DNA from 3 places in the Streptomyces sp. NPDC018031 genome. Region 2 is predicted to be linked to each of the others. Evidence: riboswitches for the same ligand, from Rfam matches in the RefSeq annotation. Region 2 holds a riboswitch; each other region holds the start of a gene.
What was found. A riboswitch is a leader RNA that binds a small molecule or an ion and turns the genes downstream of it on or off. The one in region 2 is predicted to bind cobalamin.
Positions count from the first base shown of each region.

Region 1: another riboswitch for cobalamin. It lies ahead of ACH4B3_RS02200 (ribonucleoside-diphosphate reductase subunit alpha); the one in region 2 lies ahead of ACH4B3_RS23130 (hypothetical protein).
Region 3: another riboswitch for cobalamin. It lies ahead of ACH4B3_RS30765 (energy-coupling factor ABC transporter permease); the one in region 2 lies ahead of ACH4B3_RS23130 (hypothetical protein).

Region 1 is NZ_JBIRFT010000001.1:516,140-522,933, reverse strand. It holds gene ACH4B3_RS02205 (ribonucleotide-diphosphate reductase subunit beta) at 42-1,100, opposite strand; gene ACH4B3_RS02200 (ribonucleoside-diphosphate reductase subunit alpha) at 1,100-3,523, opposite strand; cobalamin riboswitch at 3,649-3,806, opposite strand; gene mctP (monocarboxylate uptake permease MctP) at 4,108-5,742, opposite strand; gene ACH4B3_RS02190 (DUF3311 domain-containing protein) at 5,739-5,999, opposite strand; gene ACH4B3_RS02185 (GntR family transcriptional regulator) at 6,228-6,794, opposite strand, start outside.
Region 2 is NZ_JBIRFT010000011.1:74,603-81,396, forward strand. It holds gene ACH4B3_RS23110 (sulfurtransferase) at 1-751, opposite strand, end outside; gene ACH4B3_RS23115 (ArsR/SmtB family transcription factor) at 1,207-1,533, shown strand; gene ACH4B3_RS23120 (O-acetyl-ADP-ribose deacetylase) at 1,579-2,091, opposite strand; gene ACH4B3_RS23125 (flavodoxin family protein) at 2,174-2,782, opposite strand; cobalamin riboswitch at 3,214-3,435, shown strand; gene ACH4B3_RS23130 (hypothetical protein) at 3,634-4,518, shown strand; gene ACH4B3_RS23135 (cysteine synthase family protein) at 4,515-5,537, shown strand; gene ACH4B3_RS23140 (ATP-grasp domain-containing protein) at 5,534-6,787, shown strand; gene ACH4B3_RS23145 (MFS transporter) at 6,780-6,794, shown strand, end outside.
Region 3 is NZ_JBIRFT010000022.1:30,473-37,266, reverse strand. It holds gene ACH4B3_RS30785 (response regulator transcription factor) at 118-1,053, shown strand; gene ACH4B3_RS30780 (energy-coupling factor ABC transporter ATP-binding protein) at 1,182-2,036, opposite strand; gene cbiQ (cobalt ECF transporter T component CbiQ) at 2,033-2,782, opposite strand; gene ACH4B3_RS30770 (energy-coupling factor ABC transporter substrate-binding protein) at 2,787-3,191, opposite strand; gene ACH4B3_RS30765 (energy-coupling factor ABC transporter permease) at 3,193-3,906, opposite strand; cobalamin riboswitch at 3,935-4,131, opposite strand; gene ACH4B3_RS30760 (SpoIIE family protein phosphatase) at 4,236-6,743, opposite strand.

The sequences.
Region 1 (6,794 bases), on a different contig from region 2:
CGCCCCCGAAGGGACTTGGGCCCGGGGCGGGCCGGCGTCCGTCAGAAGTCGTCGTCGAAGGAGACCGACCCCTCCACCGCCACCTGGTACGCCGAGGCGCGGCGCTCGAAGAAGTTGGTGAGCTCCTGGACGTTCTGCAACTCCATGAAGGAGAACGGGTTCTCCGAGCCGTACCGGGCCGGCAGACCGAGCCGGACCAGCCGCTGGTCGGCCACGCACTGCAGGTACTCGCGCATCGACGCGGTGTTCATCCCCGGCAGCCCGTCGCCGCACAGGTCGCGGGCGAACTGCAGTTCCGCCTCCACGGCCTCCTCCAGCATCGCGGTGACCTGCTTGCCCATCTCCTCGTCGAAGAGATCAGGCTCCTCCTCGCGGACGGTGTCCACCACCTGGAAGGCGAAGTCCATGTGCATGGACTCGTCGCGGAACACCCAGTTGGTCCCGGTGGCCAGACCGTGCAGCAGGCCCCGGGAGCGGAACCAGTACACGTAGGCGAAGGCACCGTAGAAGAACAGGCCCTCGATGCACGCGGCGAAGCAGATCAGGTTGAGCAGGAAGCGGCGGCGGTCGGCCCTGGACTCCAACCGGTCCAGCTTCTCCACCTCGTTGATCCACCGGAAGCAGAACTGCGCCTTCTCGCGGATGGACGGGATGTTCTCCACCGCGTCGAAGGCGGCGGCACGGTCGTCCGGATCGGGCAGGTAGGTGTCCAGCAGCGTCAGGTAGAACTGGACGTGCACCGCCTCCTCGAAGAGCTGCCGCGACAGATACAGCCGCGCTTCGGGGGAGTTGATGTGCTTGTAGAGGGTGAGCACCAGGTTGTTCGCCACGATCGAGTCGCCGGTCGCGAAGAACGCCACCAGCCGCCCGATCAGGTGCTGCTCGCCGGGGGAGAGCTTGGCGAGGTCGGCCACGTCGGAGTGGAGGTCGACCTCCTCCACGGTCCAGGTGTTCTTGATGGCGTTGCGGTAGTGCTCGTAGAAGGCCGGGTACCGCATCGGCCGCAGGGTGAGTTCGAAGCCCGGGTCGAGCAGGTTCTTCACCGCCGGGGCGGCGGCGCCGGAGGAGAGCGCCGTGCTGGTGGGGCTGTTGTCGGGCATTACTGGCAGGCCTCGCAGGACTCGGGGTTTTCCAGGGAGCAGGCGATCGCCTCGGCGTCGGGGGCGGCCTGCGGCACCGGGACGGTGGCCGCGGCGCCGGCCGCACGGGCCGACTGGGCGATCCGGGTCGCCGGACGCGACCGCAGGTAGTAGGTGGTCTTGATGCCCTGCTTCCAGGCGTACGCGTACATCGAGCTGAGCTTGCCGATGGTGGGCGAGGCCATGAACAGGTTGAGCGACTGGCTCTGGTCGAGGTACGGGGTGCGGGCGGCGGCCATGTCGATCAGCGCGCGCTGCGGGACCTCCCAGGCCGTGCGGTACAGGTCCCGCAGCTCCCGCGGCACCCAGGAGAAGTCCTGCACCGAGCCGTTGGACTCGCGCAGCGCCTCACGGGTCTGCGCGTCCCACACCCCGAGCCGCTTGAGGTCCTCCACCAGGTAGGAGTTGACCTGGAGGAACTCCCCGCTGAGCGTCTCGCGCTTGAAGAGGTTGGAGACCTGCGGCTCGATGCACTCGTAGACGCCCGCGATGGAGGCGATGGTCGCGGTCGGCGCGATGGCCAGCAGCAGCGAGTTGCGCATGCCGGTGACCGCCATCCGCTCGCGCAGCGCGGTCCACCGCTCCGGCCAGGTCACCTGGGCGCCGGCGTAGTGGTCGGGGTGGAGCACGCCGCGCGCGGTACGGGTGGCGGACCAGCCCGGGTGCGGGCCGTGCCGCTCGGCGAGGTCGCAGGACGCCTCGTACGCGGCGAGCATGATCCGCTCGGAGATCCGGGTGGACAGCGCCTTGGCCTCGGGGGAGTCGAAGGGCAGCCGCAGCCGGAAGAAGACGTCCTGCAGGCCCATCAGGCCCAGGCCCACCGGCCGCCAGCGCGAGTTGGAGGCGCCCGCCTGCTCGGTCGGGTAGAAGTTGATGTCCACCACGCGGTCGAGGAAGGTGACGGCGGTGCGGACGGTGGCGTCCAGCCGCTCCCAGTCCATGCCCGGGACGCCGTCCCCGGTGTCCGGGCCGAGATGCGCGGCGAGGTTGACCGAGCCCAGGTTGCACACCGCCGTCTCACCGTCGTCGGTGACCTCCAGGATCTCCGTGCAGAGGTTGGAGGAGTGCACCACCTTGCCCGGCTCGGCGGTCTGGTTGGCGGTGCGGTTGGCGGCGTCCTTGAAGGTCATCCAGCCGTTGCCGGTCTGCGCCAGGGTGCGCATCATCCGCGCGTACAGCACCCGGGCCGGGATGGTCCGCACCGCCTTGCCCGCCGCTTCGGCGCGCCGGTAGGCGGTGTCGAACTCCTCGCCCCACAGGTCGACCAGTTCCGGGACGTCGGACGGGGAGAACAGCGACCACTCGGCGTCCGCCTCCACCCGGCGCATGAACTCGTCCGGGATCCAGTGCGCGAGGTTGAGGTTGTGCGTGCGGCGGGCCTCCTCACCGGTGTTGTCGCGCAGCTCCAGGAACTCCTCGATGTCCGCGTGCCAGGTCTCCAGGTAGACGCAGGCCGCCCCCTTGCGACGACCGCCCTGGTTGACGGCGGCGACCGAGGCGTCCAGGGTGCGCAGGAACGGCACGATGCCGTTGGAGTGGCCGTTGGTGCCGCGGATCAGCGAACCCCGGGCCCGGATACGGGAGTAGGACAGGCCGATGCCGCCGGCGTGCTTCGACAGCCGGGCCACCTGGTGGTAGCGGTCGTAGATCGAGTCCAGCTCGTCCAGCGGCGAGTCCAGCAGGTAGCAGGACGACATCTGCGGGTGGCGGGTGCCGGAGTTGAACAGGGTGGGGGAGCTGGGCAGGTAGGACAGCGAGCTGGTCAGCCGGTACAGCTCGGACACCTCCGCCAGGGCCCGCTCCGAGAGGTTCTCGGCGAGGCCGCAGGCCACCCGCAGCAGGAAGTGCTGCGGGGTCTCGATCACCTGACGGGTCGTGGGGTGGCGCAGCAGGTAGCGGCTGTGCAGGGTGCGCAGGCCGAAGTAGCCGAAGCGGTCGTCGGCGCCGTCGGCCACGGTCTTGTCGACCAGGGTGTCGAGGCGGTCGGCGTGCGCCCGGACGAAGGCGAGGGTGGCGTCGGAGATCAGGCCCTCGCGGTGGCCGGTCTCGACCGAGGCGGAGAAGGACACCGCGCCCTGGCCGGCCGCCTCCTCCGCGATGGCGAGGGTGAGCAGCCGCGCGGCCAGCCGGGAGTACTCGGGTTCCTCGGAGATCATTCCGGCGGCGGCTTCGGTGGCGAGCGCCCGCAACTCCGCCTCGTCCGAACCCGGATGGCGGCCCCGCAGCGCGGCGGCCGCCACCTTCCCGGGGTCGGTGGCAGGCAGGTCGGCGGTGAGATCGGTCAGGGTGCGCAGCAGGGCGGTCCCCGGCGCGTCGGGCGCGGCCGTGGGGTCCTTGGGGTCCTGGGCTGCCGCTGAAACCGGATCGGCGGGCGCGATGGTCACGGAAGTGCTCTCCCTCGCTCGGCTGAGAGGGCCAGGAGGGCGGTGCGCGATGGGCGCCCACGGGCATGCCGAACCGATGACGGGGCACACCGTGCAGCGTCCACCGGCCCAACCCGCGAGGCCCGGACGTCTTCGAGGCCGTCGGCAGGTAACCGGACTTACGCGCACGCAAAAACACACACGTACACCGTTGCGGGACAGTTCCGGATTCGCACCGGATTCCCCTGCGGCGACAGCGAGGATGAGCATACATCTTGTGTTGGCCGCCGCATGCGCCCCCACATGTTGTGTCAGCAGGTTTGAGCTTTCGCACGATTGTGCTATATCGCGGCGATGCGTGCTCGGCCGCCGCGGCGCACCCGAAGAGGCACGGCGCACGGCGCGGGGGCGGGCCCGCGGCACGGGGCGCGGCGCACGCCAAGGGGCGCGGCGAGCTCGCCGCGCCCCTTGGTCGTCACGCTACCGCCCGGCCGGGCGCAGGACGGCACCACGGCGCCGTCCGGGAGGCGTTCGGAGGTGTGAGACCGGGCACGGCCTCCCCACCGCCCGGCGTACGGGCCGGCGCCCGCGGCGCCGGCCCCGGTTCAGTGCCCGCCCGGCGCACCCGCGGTCGCCGGCGGCAGTTCGGCCTTCACGCCGGCGTCGCCGATGTCGGCCGTGTAGTCCGACGGGGAGGTCTCGTCGATCCCGTCGGGCGCCTTCATCGCCCGCAGCAGCACCGTCAGCGCGACCGTCACCAGGACGTTGAGCACGAAGGCGGTCAGGCCGATGTAGCCGATCTCACCGATGCCCGGAATCTCCTTCTGGCTGCCGCCGAAGTGCTTCTGGGTCGGGCTGGCCACGCCGTACGCGGCCACCGTGCCGTAGATCATGCCGACCGCCCAGCCGGCGATGAGCGCCCAGCGGTGGAACCACCGGGTGAACAGCCCGCCGACCAGCGCCGGGAAGGTCTGCAGGATCCAGATGCCGCCCAGCAGCTGGAAGTTGATCGCCACCGTCTTGTCCATGCCCAGGACGAAGATCAGGGCACCCACCTTGACCAGCAGCGAGACCAGCTTGGAGACCTTCGTCTCCTGCTCCGGCGTGGCGTCCGGCTTGAGGAAGTCCTTGTAGATGTTGCGGGTGAACAGGTTCGCCGCGGCGATGGACATGATCGCCGCCGGGACCAGCGCGCCGATGCCGATCGCGGCGAACGCCACGCCCGCGAACCAGGCCGGGAACATGTCCTCGAACAGCTGCGGGATGGCGAGCTGCCCGTTGTCCACCTTCACGCCGGCCGCGATCGCCATGAAGCCCAGCAGCGCCAGCAGCCCGAGCACCAGCGAGTACAGCGGCAGGATCGTGGTGTTGCGGCGGATCACCTCGCGGCTGCGGCTGGAGAGCGTCGCGGTGATCGAGTGCGGGTACATGAACAGCGCCAGCGCCGAGCCGACCGCGAGCGTGGCGTACGCCCACTGGGACGCCTCCGCCGGTGCCAGCGACCCGCGCGGCTTCCCGGTCGCCTCGTTGGTCTGCCCGAACGCCTCCCCGGCCTTGGCGAAGATGGCGTCGAAGCCGCCCAGCTTGATCGGGATGTAGATGATCGCCACCGCGATGACCAGGTAGATCAGCGCGTCCTTGACGAAGGCGATCAGCGCCGGGGCGCGCAGGCCGGACGAGTAGGTGTACGCGGCGAGCACCCCGAAGGCGATCAGCAGCGGCAGGTCCTTGACGAACCAGTTGGTGTCCGCCCCGCCGCCGACGCCCATCACGTCCAGCACCGCCTGGATGCCGACCAGCTGGAGCGCGATGTACGGCATGGTGGCGAGGATGCCGGTGACCGCGACGGCCAGCGACAGCCCCTTGGAGCCGAAGCGGCCGCGGACGAAGTCCGAGGTGGTGACGTAGCCGTGCTTGTGCGACACCGACCACAGCCGGGGCAGGAAGGTGAAGATCAGCGGGTACACCAGGATGGTGTACGGGACGGCGAAGAAGCCCGCCGCGCCCGCGGCGTACACCGCGGCCGGCACCGCCACGAAGGTGTACGCGGTGTACAGGTCGCCGCCCAGCAGGAACCAGGTGATCCAGGTGCCGAAGCTGCGGCCGCCCAGACCCCACTCGTCGAGGCTGTTCTCGTTCTCGGCCTTGCGCCAGCGCGCGGCCAGGAACCCCATCACCGTGACGGCCAGGAAGAAGAAGATGAAGACGCCGAGCGCGACGCCGTTCACGTCGTTGCTCACTTCGCGGCACCTTCCTTGCGGGCCCGCTGCTCACGGCGGACCAGGACGTAGGCGACCGTGGTCAGCGCGGCCGAGACCGGCACCCACAGCATCTGGTACCAGTAGAAGAACGGGATGCCCCACAGGGTGGGGTCGACCTTGGCGTACGAGCCGACCCACAGCATCGCGATGAACGGTGCGACCAGGCAGATACCGGCCACCACACGCGAGGGTGTGACGACCGGTCTGGTGCCTTGCGTACCGGACGTTTCGGGCATGGCGCTGCTCCGTCCCCTCGGCTGATCACCTGTGTAACGCGCAGGAAATCTAAGCCAGCGGGCCGGGGGCCGTCACTACCCGTCCGTATATCGGTATGACAAATTCGAGCCATCCGCGGTCCGTGCGGGTGTTCCGGCGGGCACCGCCCGACCGGTGGCGCCGCCGCCCGCCCCGCCGGGCCGAGCCCCCCGGCGGGTGGCCCGGCGCCCCGCGGGGCCGGGGCCGGTTCAGTCGTTGGGGCGCTTCAGGCGCGCGACGAACTTGTATCGATCGCCGCGGTAGACCGAGCGCACCCACTCCACCGGGGCGCCGCTCGCGTCCAGCGAGTGCCTGGACAGCATCAGCATCGGCAGCCCCACGTCGGTGCCGAGCAGACCCGCCTCGCGCGGGGTCGCCAGGGAGGTCTCGATGGTCTCCTCCGCCTCCGCCGGGCGTACGTCGTACACCTCGGCCAGCGCGGTGTAGAGCGAGGAGTACTTCACCAGGCTGCGCCGCAGCGCGGGGAAGCGCTTCGCGGACAGGTGGGTGGTCTCGATCGCCATCGGCTCACCGCTGGCCAGCCGCAGTCGCTCGATCCGCAGCACCCGGCCGCCGGTGGCGATGTCCAGCAGGCCGGCGAGCCGGTCGTCCGCGGTCACGTAGCCGATGTCCAGCAGCTGCGAGGTGGGTTCCAGTCCCTGCGCCCGCATGTCCTCGGTGTAGGAGGTGAGTTGCAGCGCCTGCGACACCTTGGGCTTGGCGACGAAGGTGCCCTTGCCCTGGATGCGCTCCAGCCGGCCCTCCACCACCAGCTC
Region 2 (6,794 bases):
CGAATCGTTCCCGGTCCCCGGCCAGGGCGGAGAACGCCGTACGCAACCGTGCCGCCGGGAGCATCCTGCCGTCCTGCTGGATCTCGCCGAAGGGCAGATTGACCGCCCCGGGCATATGGCCTCCCCGCAGCCCCGGGCGGGGCTCGGGGGCCGTGCCGGAGAACCGCTGCCGGGAGCGGGCGTCGAAGACGGCCGCGTCCGGGTCGGCCAGGGCCGTCGCGACATCGGCCCGGCCCACCACCAGCCCCGGACGGGGCCGCGCGGTGAAGTCACCGCGCCGCGGTGCGGGTGCGGGGTCCCCGGACTCCAGCGGCAGCCCCGCCGCGGTCCAGGCGGGCAGTCCGCCGTCGAGCACCGCGGCCCGGTCGAACCCCATGGCACGCAGCATCCACCAGGCGCGTGCGCTGGAGTAGATCCCCACCGCGTCGTACACCACGACGGTGCTGCCGTCGTCGATGCCGAGGAGTCGCATCTCCTCGGTGAACCGGTCCGGACCGGGCATGGTGTGCGGGAGCGGGGCGGTGTGGTCCGACAGCGCCCCGTCGATGTCGAAGGGCCGCGCTCCCGGGATCCGCCGGTCGGCCCCGCGGTGCGCCCCCACCGAGGCGTCCAGGACCACCAGGTCCGGCTCTCCCAGCCGGGGCGCGAGCCAGTCGGTACCGACCAGGGGACCCGGCGGCCGGCCGGACGGGCCCTGCCCGCTCACCGCGTGCCGCCCCGAGGTTCCGGCCGGACCCGCGGGTCCCGGCATGTCGCTGCGCACCACATACTCCCCGAAGAATCGCTGCCCCATGGTCCGGTCGGCGATGATAGTCCCGGCCGCTGACGGTCGCGCCGCCCGCCCCGGGGCCGGGGGCGCGGCCGGGCCGGGTCCGCCGGGCCGTCGGCCCGCCCGGGGTGCGTGGCGGCCGGTGCGCCCGGAGCCGCGGGGTGGCCGGGTCGGGCCGCGGGGTGTCGACGGACAGGGCGCGGGCCCGCGCGACGAGGCCACCGAAGACCTGCCCGGCCTCGGCGGGCCGCCCGGCGACGACGTCCCGGGAGAGCGAGGACGCCGGCCCGGATCCCGGCAGGGCCGGGATGCGTTCGATCGCTGCTGTGCCTGCTGTGCCTGCTGTGCCCGCTGTGCCCGCTGCCCGCGGCCGGCCACCGCCGCCGTGGGGCGGCGCGAGTGTATGATCGTGATCGAACATCAGGTCAGGGGGCACCATGGCGGAACGCAGCGGCCACCGCGCCGAACCCGTGCACACGCACCCCGACGACGTCCCGCTCCAGACGGCCCTCGCCGCCCTCGCCGACCCCGTTCGGCTGCGACTGGTACGCGAGTTGGCCGGGTCCCCGGAGTGGACGCGAGGCTGCGGCAGCTTCGACGTACCGGTCGGCAAAGCGGCGCTGAGCCACCACTTCACCGTGCTGCGCGGCGCCGGGCTGGTCGAACAGCGCGACCACGGCCCCCGACGCCTCAACCGGCTGCGGAGCGAGGAGTTCGACGCGCGCTTCCCCGGGCTCCTCGCCCTCGTCCTGCGCGAGGAGTGACGGGCCCGCCCGGCGGGGGCCGGCCCGCGCCGGAGCGTCCCGCGCTCAGCCGTGCCGCTGCCCGGCGAAGGCGGCGTACGCCGGTTCGTCGAAGAGCACGAAACGCACCTCGCCGACGTCCGTGTCCGTGGCGCGCACCGTCTCCACCGCGATACGGGCACCGTCCTCCAGCGGCCAGCCGTAGACGCCCGTGGAGATCGCGGGGAATGCGACCGTCGTGGCACCCAGCTCGTCCGCGACCCGCAGCGCCGCGCGGTAGCAGGAGGCGAGCAGCGCCGAACGGTCCTCCTCGGCCGACCACACCGGGCCGACGGTGTGGACGACCCAGCGGGCGTCGAGCCGGCCCGCCACGGTGGCCACCGCCTGCCCGGTGGGCAGTCCCTTCCCGTACCGGGAGGCGCGCAGCGCCCGGCAGGCGTCCAGGATCTCGGGTCCACCCCTGCGGTGGATGGCACCGTCCACCCCGCCTCCGCCGAGCAGGGAGGAGTTCGCGGCGTTGACGATGACGTCGACGTGCTGCTCGGTGATGTCGCCCCGGATGAGAGTGATGGTCGTCATGGCCCCATCCTGCGGCACCGGGCCCCCGGCCGCCGTCTCCGCCGACCGGGCGGTGCACGCCGACCGGATCGGGACGGCGGCCTCACCCCGGGGGCGCGCCCAGCGGGTCGGCGGCCAGGGCGCGGGCCACCCCGTGCAGGTTCGCCGCCATGGCCCGCCCCGTCCGGTGCGACCAGTCGTGGCCTCGCTCCTCGTCCAGGTAGTCCGGTCCCGGGCCGGGGCCGAGGTGCCAGTAGGTCCAGGACTGCCCGGGGATGGTGTAACCGATGTCCCCGAGGGCGCCGTTGATCTCGCTGATGACGTGATGCGCCCCGTCCTCGTTGCCGGTGACCACGACGCCCGCGACCCGGTTGTAGGCGACCGGGCGGTCGCTGTCGTCGGTTTCGGAGAGCATGGCGTCCATCCGTTCCAGGACCCGCTGGGCGACCGAGGACGGGCGGCCCAGCCAGGTCGGCGAGGCGATGACGAGGATCCGCGCGTCCAGCAGCCTGGCGTGTACCGCCGGCCAGTCGTCACCGGCGCGCACCGCCTCGCTGACGACGCCGGGCTGGATGTCGAGATCCACCGCCCGGAGGTGTTCCACCTCCACGCCCCGGTCGCGCAGTTCGTCGCCGACGACCCGGGCCAGGGCATGCGTGTTGGACGGTTCCGGGGACCTCTTGAGCGTGCAGTTGATGATCAGTGCCTTCATGGCGGAACGGGTACCCGGTCGGCGGCGCGGCCCGCCCGGCCGGCGGCCGGACGGGTGAACGCCGGGGCGGTGGGCGGCCTCGGCGGGGGCCCGGCCGGCGGTATGCCCGCGAGGGCCGGCGCGCTCCCGGCCCGCCGGCCGCCCTCCCGCCCCGCCGGCCGCCCTCCCGCCCGGGGCGGCACCGAGCGGTGGACGGCGCCGCCCCGGGCACGTCCCCCCGGTGGGCCCGGACGCCGGAGCCGGGCGTCCGGTGTGCCCCTCCGGCCCCGGCGCGCCCTGCCTCGATTCCACCGGCTCCCGCGTCCCACCGCCGGGGGCCGGACGGCGCGGCCGCGGTCTCCCGCGCCCCCGCGTGCCCGGGCCGGCCCGCGCCCACCAGGCGCGACGGGGCCGCAGGGGAGGCCCCCTGTCGCTTCCGGTCGGACGCCTCTACGCTGATGTGCGCAGTCGGTTCGCGCCGCCGTACGGCGGCGCGTCGTAAGAGGGAACCCGGTGCGAATCCGGGACTGTCCCGCAGCGGTGAGTGGGAACGAACGCCGTCAACAGCACTGGTCTCCACCGGGGACCGGGAAGCGACGGCCGGTAGGTGTCCGCCGGAGATCCGGTGGACGTGCCCACGAGTCCGAAGACCTGCCACTGCGCGCGTGCGGTGCCGTACGCGCTGTTCACGGTGACCTCGAGGGCTGGGTCGGCGGTGCAGGCGGATCGACGCGCGCGAACGCGGCGCGTCCGCCCCTCCTCCCGGCGGGCCCCTGGGGCCGCACGACGAGGGAGGACGTGGTGGTGACTGGGCACCGTATCCGGGCCGGCTGCCGACCCGCGCACGCACGGCGGCCCCGGCGGGGTGCCCGATGCTGACGCTCACCGGGGACCTGCGGACCCGTACCTTCGCCGGTGTCTGCCACGGCACCCTCGGCGAACTCTTCCAGGGGCCGCTGCGTCCCGACGCCCGCCCGGACATCGCGCTCGTGTCGTTCCCGGTGGACCGCCACTCCTGGGTGTACTTCACCCCCGGGGACGGCCCGCCGGATCCGCTGCCCGCCGGGGAGAAGGCCGCCACGGCGGCGCGCCTGTTCCTGGACCACTTCGGGCTCACCCTGCCGCCCGGTCGCTGGAGCGCCCACACCGACCTGCGGGTCGGGGTCGGCATGGCGAGCTCGACCGCCGACATCGTGGCCACCCTCCGGTGCCTGTTCCGGGTGTTCGCCATGCCGTACGACCCGGACGTGGTGATCGCCGTCCTGTCCGCGATCGAACGGGCCGACAGCGTCTTCCTGGACGAGTTCGTGCTCTACCTGAGCGGCCGGCACCGGGTGGTACGGCGCCTGGGCACCGACATCGGCTTCCACACCGCCTTCGTCACCGAACCGGGGACGGTGGACACGGCCGCCGTCACCCCGCTGCTGCTGCGGCACTACCGGCGGCGCGCGGAGGAGTACCAGCGGTGCCTGACCGACCTGCTCAAGGGCTTCTCCTCCGGTGACCCGGCCGCGGTGGCGCGGGCGGCGACCACCAGCGCGGTGCTGTCCCAGGAGGTGCTGCCCAAGCGGTCGTTCGAAGCCGTCCTGGCGCACCGTGAGGACATCGGCGCCGACGGGGTCTTCGTCGCCCACACCGGCTCGCTGGTCGGCTACCTCTTCTCCCGGCGTCCGGCCCCCGCGGTCCGGGACGAACTCTCCGCCTTCTTCCACTCGCTCGGCCACCAGTGCTCTTTCGCCCAAGGAGGCTACGGGTGATACACACCCACATCGCTGACGCACTCAAGGTTCCCGACCTGATCCGGCTGACGGACCGCATGGTCCTGGTCCGGTTCGAGTCGATGAAGATCTACTCGGCTCTCGCGGCCGTCCGCCACCTGCTGGACCGGGGCACGGTCCGCCCCGGCCAGACCCTGATCGACAGCTCCAGCGGCATCTACGCCTACGCGCTGGCCCTGGCCTGCCACCGGTACGGCATGCGGTGCCACATCGTGGCCTCCACCACCGTGGACGCCACCACCCTCGCCCAGCTGGAGGTCCTCGGCGCCACCGTCGAGCAGGTGAGGCCCTCCCGAAACCTCAAACTGGACCAGGAGTTACGCGTCCGGCGGGTGCGGGAGATCCTCGCCGAACGGCCCGACACGCACTGGATGCGCCAGTACCACGACGACATCCACTACCTGGGGTACCAGGAGGTCGGCGACCTGGTGGCCGCCACCGTCCCGGACCGGCCGCTCACCGTGGTCGGCGGCGTCGGGTCCGGCGCCTCGACGGGCGGGCTCGTCGAGCACCTCAGGCGCCGGGACCCGTCCGTCCGGCTGGTCGGTGTCCAGCCGTTCGGCAGCGTCACCTTCGGCAGCCAGGACCACCACGACCCGGAGGCGATCATCGCCGGCATCGGCTCCTCGATCGTCTTCGACAACGTCCGCCACCACCTCTACGACGCCGTGCACTGGATGGACTTCACCCACGCCATGTCCGGCACCGTCGCCCTGCTGCGCGAGCACGCCGTCTTCGCCGGGCTGTCCACCGGCGCCGCCTACCTCACCGCCCTGCACGAGGCGCGCCGCCAACCCGAGCAGCTCCACCTGGTGATCGGGGCCGACACCGGCCACCGCTACGTCGACCTGGTGCACGCCCGGCACGCCGAGGCCCAGGACCCGGCCGCGCTCAAACCGGTCGAGGTCGGCACCCCCGAGGACATGTCCATGCCCTGGTCCACCATGGCGTGGGACCGCACCCCCTGCCCGACGCACTGGAAGGAAGCGGCGGCGTGACCCTGGTCTGCCTGGAATCCCTCACCTTCGGACTGGGACACCTGGTCCGCGCCGCCGACCGGGCCGGCGAACGGCTGTGCCTGCTGACCCGCGACCCCTCCTGGTACGGCCACGAACTGGACCGGCTCCCGGCCGGTTCGCTGGACGTGGTGCGGGCCGACACCCTCGACCCCGAAACGGCGGCGGCGTGCCTGGGCCGCACACCGGACCTGCGCGGGCTGATCAGCTCCACCGACACCTGGACGCTGACCGGCGCCGATCTGACGGACCGCTTCGGCCTGCCCGGCCTGGACGCGGCGGTGCTGCGGCTCACCCGGGACAAGGCCGCGGTCCGCGACCGGCTGTTCGAGGCCGGACTGACGCGGGCCCGCGCGGTGGTGGCCGACCCCCGGGACGCCGACGCCGCCGCGCTGGTGGTCAAGGAGGTGGGCCTGCCGGCGATCCTGAAGGACACCGCGGGGACCGGCAGCCAGAACGTCTGGCTGGTCCGGGACGAGAAGGAGACGGACGCCGCGCTGCGCGAGGCCGCCCCCCGGCGGCTGACCGGCCGGCTGTTCGCCGAGCCGTACTTCTCCGGACCGGTGTACAGCGCCGAGACCCTCACCTGGGCGGGGCGGACCCGGCTGCTGGGCGTGTCCAGCCGGCTGATGTCGGCGGAGCCGCGGTTCCGCGAGGAGATCACCGCGTTCCCCGTGGCGTTCCCCGGAACGCGCCACGACGAGCTGGAGCGGTGGCTCGACCGGGTCCTGGCGGCGATCGGGTACACCGACCGCTTCGCCCATGTCGAGTTCGCCCTCACCACCACCGGTCCGGAAGTGGTCGAGATCAACCCGCGGATCGGCGGGGCCCTGGTCGGCCACGGCATGTGCCGGGCGCTCGGGGTGAACGTCTACGAGGCGATGGTGGAGGCCGCGCTCGGGCGCCGGCCGGCCCTCATGGACGCCGAGCTGCCCGGCGGGCCGGCCGTCGCCTTCGTCCTGGGCTACCCCCGGCACCCGGGGGTGTTCACCGGTGTCGCCGGCCTGGAGCGGCTGGCGGACATGCCGGGGTCGCCCGCCTGGTACCCGGTGAAGCGGGTCGGCGACCCGGTGGAGCACCTGGGCGACAGCCGCGGCTACGCGGGCATCGTCTACGCGGAGGGCGAGACGGCCGAGCTGGCCACGCACTGCGCGGTCGCCGCCGCCAACGCGGTGCGCGTGCTCACCGAGCCGTTCCCGGAACCGGCCGGCGACCGGCCCAGCGGTGGCTGAGCGCGCC
Region 3 (6,794 bases), on a different contig from region 2:
TCGGCGGGACGGCGCGCTCGCGCGCGCGAGGCTTCCCGTCAGGCGCGGCAGCGCGGCCCCTGCACGGTCGAGCTGGCGGGCCGGCGCTGTCCCCGGCAGGCCGAGTACACGCTGCTGGTGAACGGGGTGCCGTTCCGGTTCTGCCCCGCCTGCTACCCCATGGCGACGCAGTACCTGCTGGACCAGGGCGTTCCGGCAACCGGGATCGAAGTGCCCCGGCGCCCGGTCCCGTCCGAGCCCGGCCGGACGCTCCCGACCGGCACCGCCCGCCCGGAGTCGGGCCCCGCCCGCCCGACGCAACTCCTGCTGGTCGAGGACGACGAGGCGGTTCTCCTGGCCCTCCGGGCGGTGCTCATGCGCTGGGGCTACGAGGTCCTTGTCGAGGGAACCGGACGAGCCGGTCTGCGCAGCGCCTACCTCCAGCGCCCGGACCTCGTGCTGCTCGACGTGATGCTGCCCGACATCGACGGATTCGAAGTGCTGCGGCGACTGCGTACCGTCAGCGATGTCCCGGTCATCTTCCTGACGGCGCGCAGCGACAGCGTCGACGTGGTCGTCGGACTGACCAGCGGCGCGGACGACTACATCGTCAAGCCCTGTCAGCCCGTCGAGATCGCCGCGCGCATCGAACGCGTACTGCACCGCTACCGGGCCGCGGAGGGGCGGGGCGACGACGTGTACGACGACGGCCTGCTGCGGCTGGACTCGCAGCGGCAACAGGCGTGGGCCGCTGGTTCCCGACTGCCGCTCACCACAGCGGAGTTCCGCGTGCTGAACCGACTCGTTCGCCACGCGGGCGTCATCCAGCACGTCGGGAGGCTCCTCGACGAGGGCTGGGACGATCCGGACCCGACCGCCCACGGGCGGGTCAAATTCGTCATCTCCCGGCTGCGCGGCAAGCTCGACCGTACGCCTGTGGGCGGTGGATCCATCGTCTCGGTCCGCGGCGTCGGCTATCTCTACCGCTCGCCCACCACGCCTCCGCTCCCTGCTCCCCGGCGTGATTCCGCACCGGCCGGATACGGTCACGCGCGCTCTTTGGGAGACCCCTGAACACTGCGGACGGACGGATGGCAGGACAGGCGGAAGGCCGAGCAGCCGCTCGATGGGTGCTCCTCGACCCGGATGGCAGTGTCACCTGAGCGCATCGGAGGGCGGACGGCGGCGGGCGGCCGCGCCGGTCAGCCGCCGGACACCGCCGCCGTCCAGCGCGCGAACTCCTCGGGCGTCCGCGGCCCCGGCTCGCCCGCGGACAGCAGTCCGTGCGCCCGCAGTACCTCCGCGGCCGCCATGCCCCACGGGCGGCGCAGCCTCGCCGCGTCCAGCAGCGCCTGGTCGCCCAGCAGTGCCGAGACCTCGCCGGTGCGCAGCCCGTCCGGCGCCAGCACCGCCGCGTCGTCCGCCCAGCGCAGCGCCAGGTCCACGTCATGGGTGGCCATCAGCACCGTGGTGCCCGTCTCCCGCAGCCGGCCCAGCACTTCGAGCAGCCGCTCCTGCCCGTGCGGGTCCAGCCCGGCCGTCGGCTCGTCCAGGATCAGCACCCGCGGACGCATGGCCACCGCCCCGGCGATGGCCGCGCGCTTGCGCTGCCCGTAGGAGAGCAGATGGGTGGGCCGGTCGTGCAGCGCCGTGATGTCCAGCGCCTCCAGGGCCTCGGCGACCCGGTCGCGCACCTCCTCCGGCGGCAGCCCCAGGTTCATCGGGCCGAAGGACACGTCCTGGCCGACCGAGGCGGCGAACAGCTGGTCGTCGGGGTCCTGGACGACCAGCTGGACGGCGGTGCGCAGCCGGGTCAGCGCCTTGCGGTCGTGGCCCACCCGCTCGCCGTCCAGCCGCAGTTCGCCCCAGGCGCACCGCAGCCCGCCGCTGAGCAGCCGCATCAAGGTGGTCTTGCCGCTGCCGTTGCGGCCGAGCAACGCCACCGAACGCCCTTCGCTGACGGCGAAGCACACCCCGCGCAGCACCGGGGGACCGTCCTCGTAGGCGTATCCGGCGTCGACGAGCTCCACGACCGGTGGCGGGGACGACGGGGTCATGGGACGAGCCTTTCGAGTACGAGGGTGAGGACGACCAGGCCCGTCAGCAGGGCCGCGGTGGCGCCGACGAAGCGCCTCGACACGGTCGCCGGGGGCAGCAGGACCCGCAGCGTGCCGTCGTAGCCGCGGCCGGCGAGCCCGGCCTGCAGCCGGCCGGCCCGGTCGAAGGCCCGGACGAACGCGATCGCGCCCAGCCCGGCCACCGACCGCCACGCCGCCGCCCGGCTGGTGTGGCCCAGCCGGGCGGCCTGCGCCTGGCGGACCCGGGACAGCGTGTCCAGGAGCAGGAAGCTGATCCGGTACATCACCAGCGCGACGTCGACCACGGCCGCCGGCACGCCGGCCCGCACCAGACGGGGGAACACGTCGGAGACCGGTGTGGTGAAGGCGAACAGCAGCACCCCCAAGGAGGCCGCGGAAGTCCGCAGCAGCAGCTGTCCGGCCTGCTCCGGGCCGCCCGGCGCCAGGGAGAGCGGCCCGTGCGGACCGCCCACCTGCACCAGCAGCGGCAGCGCCCCGGTGACGCAGAATCCGAGCGGTATCCGGAAGGCCCGCCACAGCTGCCGTCCGGCGACCCCCGCCGGGCCGAGGAGCAGTGCCAGCGTGGCGGCGGCCACCAGTGGCGCGCCCGGCCAGGGCGGCAGACAGACCGCGGTCACCGTCAGGCCGAGACCCAGCAGGGCCTTCTCCAGTGGATGGCGGTGGCGCCAGCGACTGCTGTGCGCCGCCGCGTCGATGGGCAGCACCGGGTCAGGCGGACCGGTCGGCGGCGGTGCCCGAGGGCCGTGCCGGCTCTTCCGGCGCGCCCGCGTCGGGTGCCGGCGGCAGGTCTGCGGCGGCGGCCGCCGCGGCGGCGCGGGCCTCGCCCTGGCGGCGCCCCTTGCGGAGCCCGAAGTAGTACGCCAGCACCCCGGCCCCCAGCGCGGCCTGCAGCGCGAACAGCGCCGACTCGATCTCTCCGGACGGGGGTTCGTACAGCGGACTGAACCACGGCTCGTAGTCCGGCTTGTTCTCGGTGATCGCCGTCTCCGCCTGGGCGTCGGCCCCGGCGAACGGCTCCTCCTTGTCGTCGCCGAGCCCCAGGACGACCGGCAGCACGGCGAGCAGCGCGACCACCGCCAGGATCAGTGCGTTGATCTTCGCGTTACGGCTCATGTCAGGCCACCGCGCCCTTCGTGCCGGTCGTGCCGCTCGCGTCGCCGGACCGCTCGCCCGGCAGCACGCCCAGCCGGGCCAGCTCGCCCTTGCTCGACTGCGTCAGCAGCCGCATCACCAGCACCGTCAGCAGCCCCTCGCTGACCGCCAGCGGAATCTGGGTGACCGCGAAGATGCCGCCGAACTTGGCCAGCGCGCCGGCGAATCCGCTGCTCGGGTCCGGGAACGCCAGGGCCAGCTGCACGCTGGTGACGCAGTAGGTGCTCAGGTCGGCGGCGAACGCGCCGAAGAACACACAGACCATCAGCGGCGCGCCGAACCGGCGCAGCAGCCGGTACAGGCCGTATCCCGCCCACGGGCCGACGATGGCCATGGAGAAGGCGTTGGCGCCCAGCGTGGTCAGTCCGCCGTGGGCCAGCAGCAGGGCCTGGAACAGCAGCGTGATGGTGCCCAGCACGGCCATGACGGGCGGCCGGAACAGGATGGCGCCGAGCCCGGTGCCGGTGGGGTGCGAACAGCTCCCCGTCACCGAAGGGATCTTGAGGGCGGACAGGACGAAGGTGAAGGCGCCCGAGGCGCCGACCAGCAGTGTGCTCTCGGGGTGCGTCTTGACCTCGCGGGTCAGCGCGCGCACCCCGTGGAAGACGAACGGAGCGGAAGCCGCGGCCCAGGCGGCGGCGTGCACAGGGGGCAGATAGCCCTCGGCTATATGCATGAGAAGGGAGACCTCTCCAGCACCTCGTGGATGGACGACACACCCTGGCCGGTCTCCTGGCTGACGGGTGATGCCGCCCGAACTCCGCCTTCCCGGGCGCCGCGGTACTTCCACGCCGTCCCAGTGGCTTCCCCGCGGGGATGGAGCCGGACTTCCCGATCACAGTGGCGAGGGCCGCACCGGTTCCACACCGGTTTCCCGTGCACCAAGGCCCTGTGACCTTAGTGCCCCATACGTGCTCACGACAAGCCATGGCAAGCAGCGCACAACCGCCGCACCGGCGGCCCGGGGCGGTGCCCAGCCGGCCGCCGGACCCGGCGCCGGGGCCCTCACAGCATCGGCGGCAGCGCCTGTTCGGCCCAGATGGTCTTGCCCCCGCGGGTGTAGCGGCTGCCCCATCGGGTGGTGAGCTGGGCGACCAGGTACAGACCGCGACCGCCCTCGTCGGTGTCCCGGGCCCGGCGCATCCTCGGCTGGGTACTGCTGGGGTCGGACACCTCGCAGGTCAGCACGTCGGTCCGGATCATCCGCAGTTCGATCGGGCCGCCCGCGTGCCGGATCGCGTTGGTGACCAGCTCACTGACGACCAGCTCGGTGGTGAACGACAGCAGGTCCAGTTCCCAGGCGGTCAGCTGTCGCATCACCAGCTCCCGGGCACGGGCCACCACGGCCGGGTCGGCCTCCAGCGCCCAGGTCGCCGTGTCCCGTTCCGGCACCCGCCGCGTCCGGGCCACCAGCAGCGTCACATCGTCCGGCAGGCGGGTGGGCGGCAGCCCGGCCACGATCTCCCGGGCCACGTCGTGCAGCGGCCGGTGCAGCGCGTCCGTCTGCACCAGCCGCTTCTGCAGTTGCTCCATGCCCTCGTCGACGTCGCCCTCGCCCCGCTCGATCAGGCCGTCGGTGTACAGCGCCAGCACACCGCCCGGCGTGACGTCGATCACCGACTTCTCGAACGGCAGCCCGCCCACCCCCAGCGGCGGGCCGGGGTTCATGGCCACGAAGGTCACCGTGCCGTCGGCGTCCACCACGGCCGGCGGCGGGTGCCCGGCACTCGCCATCGAACAGCGGCCGCTCACCGGGTCGTACACCGCGTACAGGCAGGTGGCGGCGAAGGTGTCCGGTCCGCTCTGGGCGGAGGAGTCGCCCGACAGGCCGGGGCCGGGCAGGGTCGGCACGCCGGGCTGCTCCGCGCCCACGGGCTGCTGGGCCCCCGCCGGTTCCGGCGCGCCCAGCGGCAGTTGCAGCACCAGGTCGTCCAGATGGGTGAGCAGTTCGTCCGGGTCCGGATCGAGGTCGGCGAGGGTCCGCACGGCGGTGCGCAGCCGGGCCATCGAGGCGGTCGCCCGCAGCCCGTGCCCCACCACGTCCCCGACCACCAGGGCGACGCGCGCCGAGGAAAGCGGGATGACGTCGTACCAGTCCCCGCTGACCCCGCCGATCGGATCGGCCGGCAGGTAGACGCTGGCGGTCCTGACCGCGGCGGTGTCCGCCGTGGCCGGCGGCAGCAGGGACCGCTGCAGGCTCACCGCCGCCAGATGCTCGCGGGTGTAGCGGCGCACGTTGTCCAGGGCCAGCGCGGCACGGGCGGCGATCTCCTCCAGCAGGTGCAGGTCGCCCTTCTCGAAGGCGGGCCGGGTGGGCGCGGTCCGCCACAGCATCAGGTTGCCCAGCAGGGTGTTCCCGGCGCACATCGGGACGCTGATCGCCGAACGGGTGCCGGGGACCGCGGTCGACCAGTCGGGTGGCCCGGGGCCGGTGCCCCCGCCCGCACCCTCCTCGCCGAGGAGGCCGAGGTCCGGCACCAGCACGCCCCGGCCCGGGCGGCTCGGGGAGGTCGGGACGGCCCCGGTGTGCACGGTGCCGGGCGTCCGCAGTGCCGCGGTGCCCTCCCCGGCCACCGCGGTGCGGCGCAGCGCCAGCCGCTCCCGCCGGTCCGGCACCGGCTCCCCGCCGGTGAACACCGGTTCGGTGACGTCGACCGCGATGGCGTCGGCGAGTGACGGCACCAGGGCGCCCGCCAGGTCCTCGCTGGTGGCCTGGGCCGACAGCGAGCCGCCCAGCACCGAGGTGGCCCGGTGCAGCACCTCGATCCGCTCGTGGATGCGGTGTTCGGCCGTCACGTCGCTGAAGGTGGCCGCCACCCCCAGGCACCGCCCGTCCGGTTCCTGCAGCCGGAAGGCGGAGACCCGCAGGATCACGCCGCTGCGCGGGTCGTGCAGGGTGCGGGCGGGGGTGGTGAAGCCCAGCAGCGGGTCCCCGGTGGCGATCACCTGTGCCAGCCGCTCGTCGAGGGCCTCGGCGTCCCGCGCCCACAGGAAGTCCCCCAGGCGGTGCCCGCGCAGGTCGGCGGGGATCCCGGTGTAGGGCAGCAGCGGGGTGTTGGTCCGCACCAGACGCAGCCCGGTGTCGAAGACGGCCAGCCCGAACCGGTTCTGCTGGAACAGTCCGACGGCCAGCGCGTGGTCCTGGCGCAACCGGGTGATCTGCTCGCCGGGCGCGCCCACCACCAGGTAGCCGGACACGCCGCAGGCCGCCGCCCGGCCCAGCGGCAGCACCCGGAACCCGACCTCGACCTCGCCGCCGGAACCGTGCCGCAGGACCGCGCGCCCCTCCCACGGCTCCGGGCCGGAGGGCCGCTGGGCCAGCACCTCGCCCAGCCGGGCCGGATCGGCGAGCAGCTCCGCCACGGGGTGCCCGCACACCTCCTCGGCCGGGCGCGCCACCATCCGCTCCGCCGCCGATGTCCAGGCCACCAGGGTGCCGGTGCCGTCCACCACGGCGGCGGCTGTGTCGTGGGCGGCGAAGGTGTAGCCGTCCTCACCCTTGGCACTGCGCATACGGACACACATCCCGTTTCTCGGCCGGACACCATGGTCTCAGCGCATCCG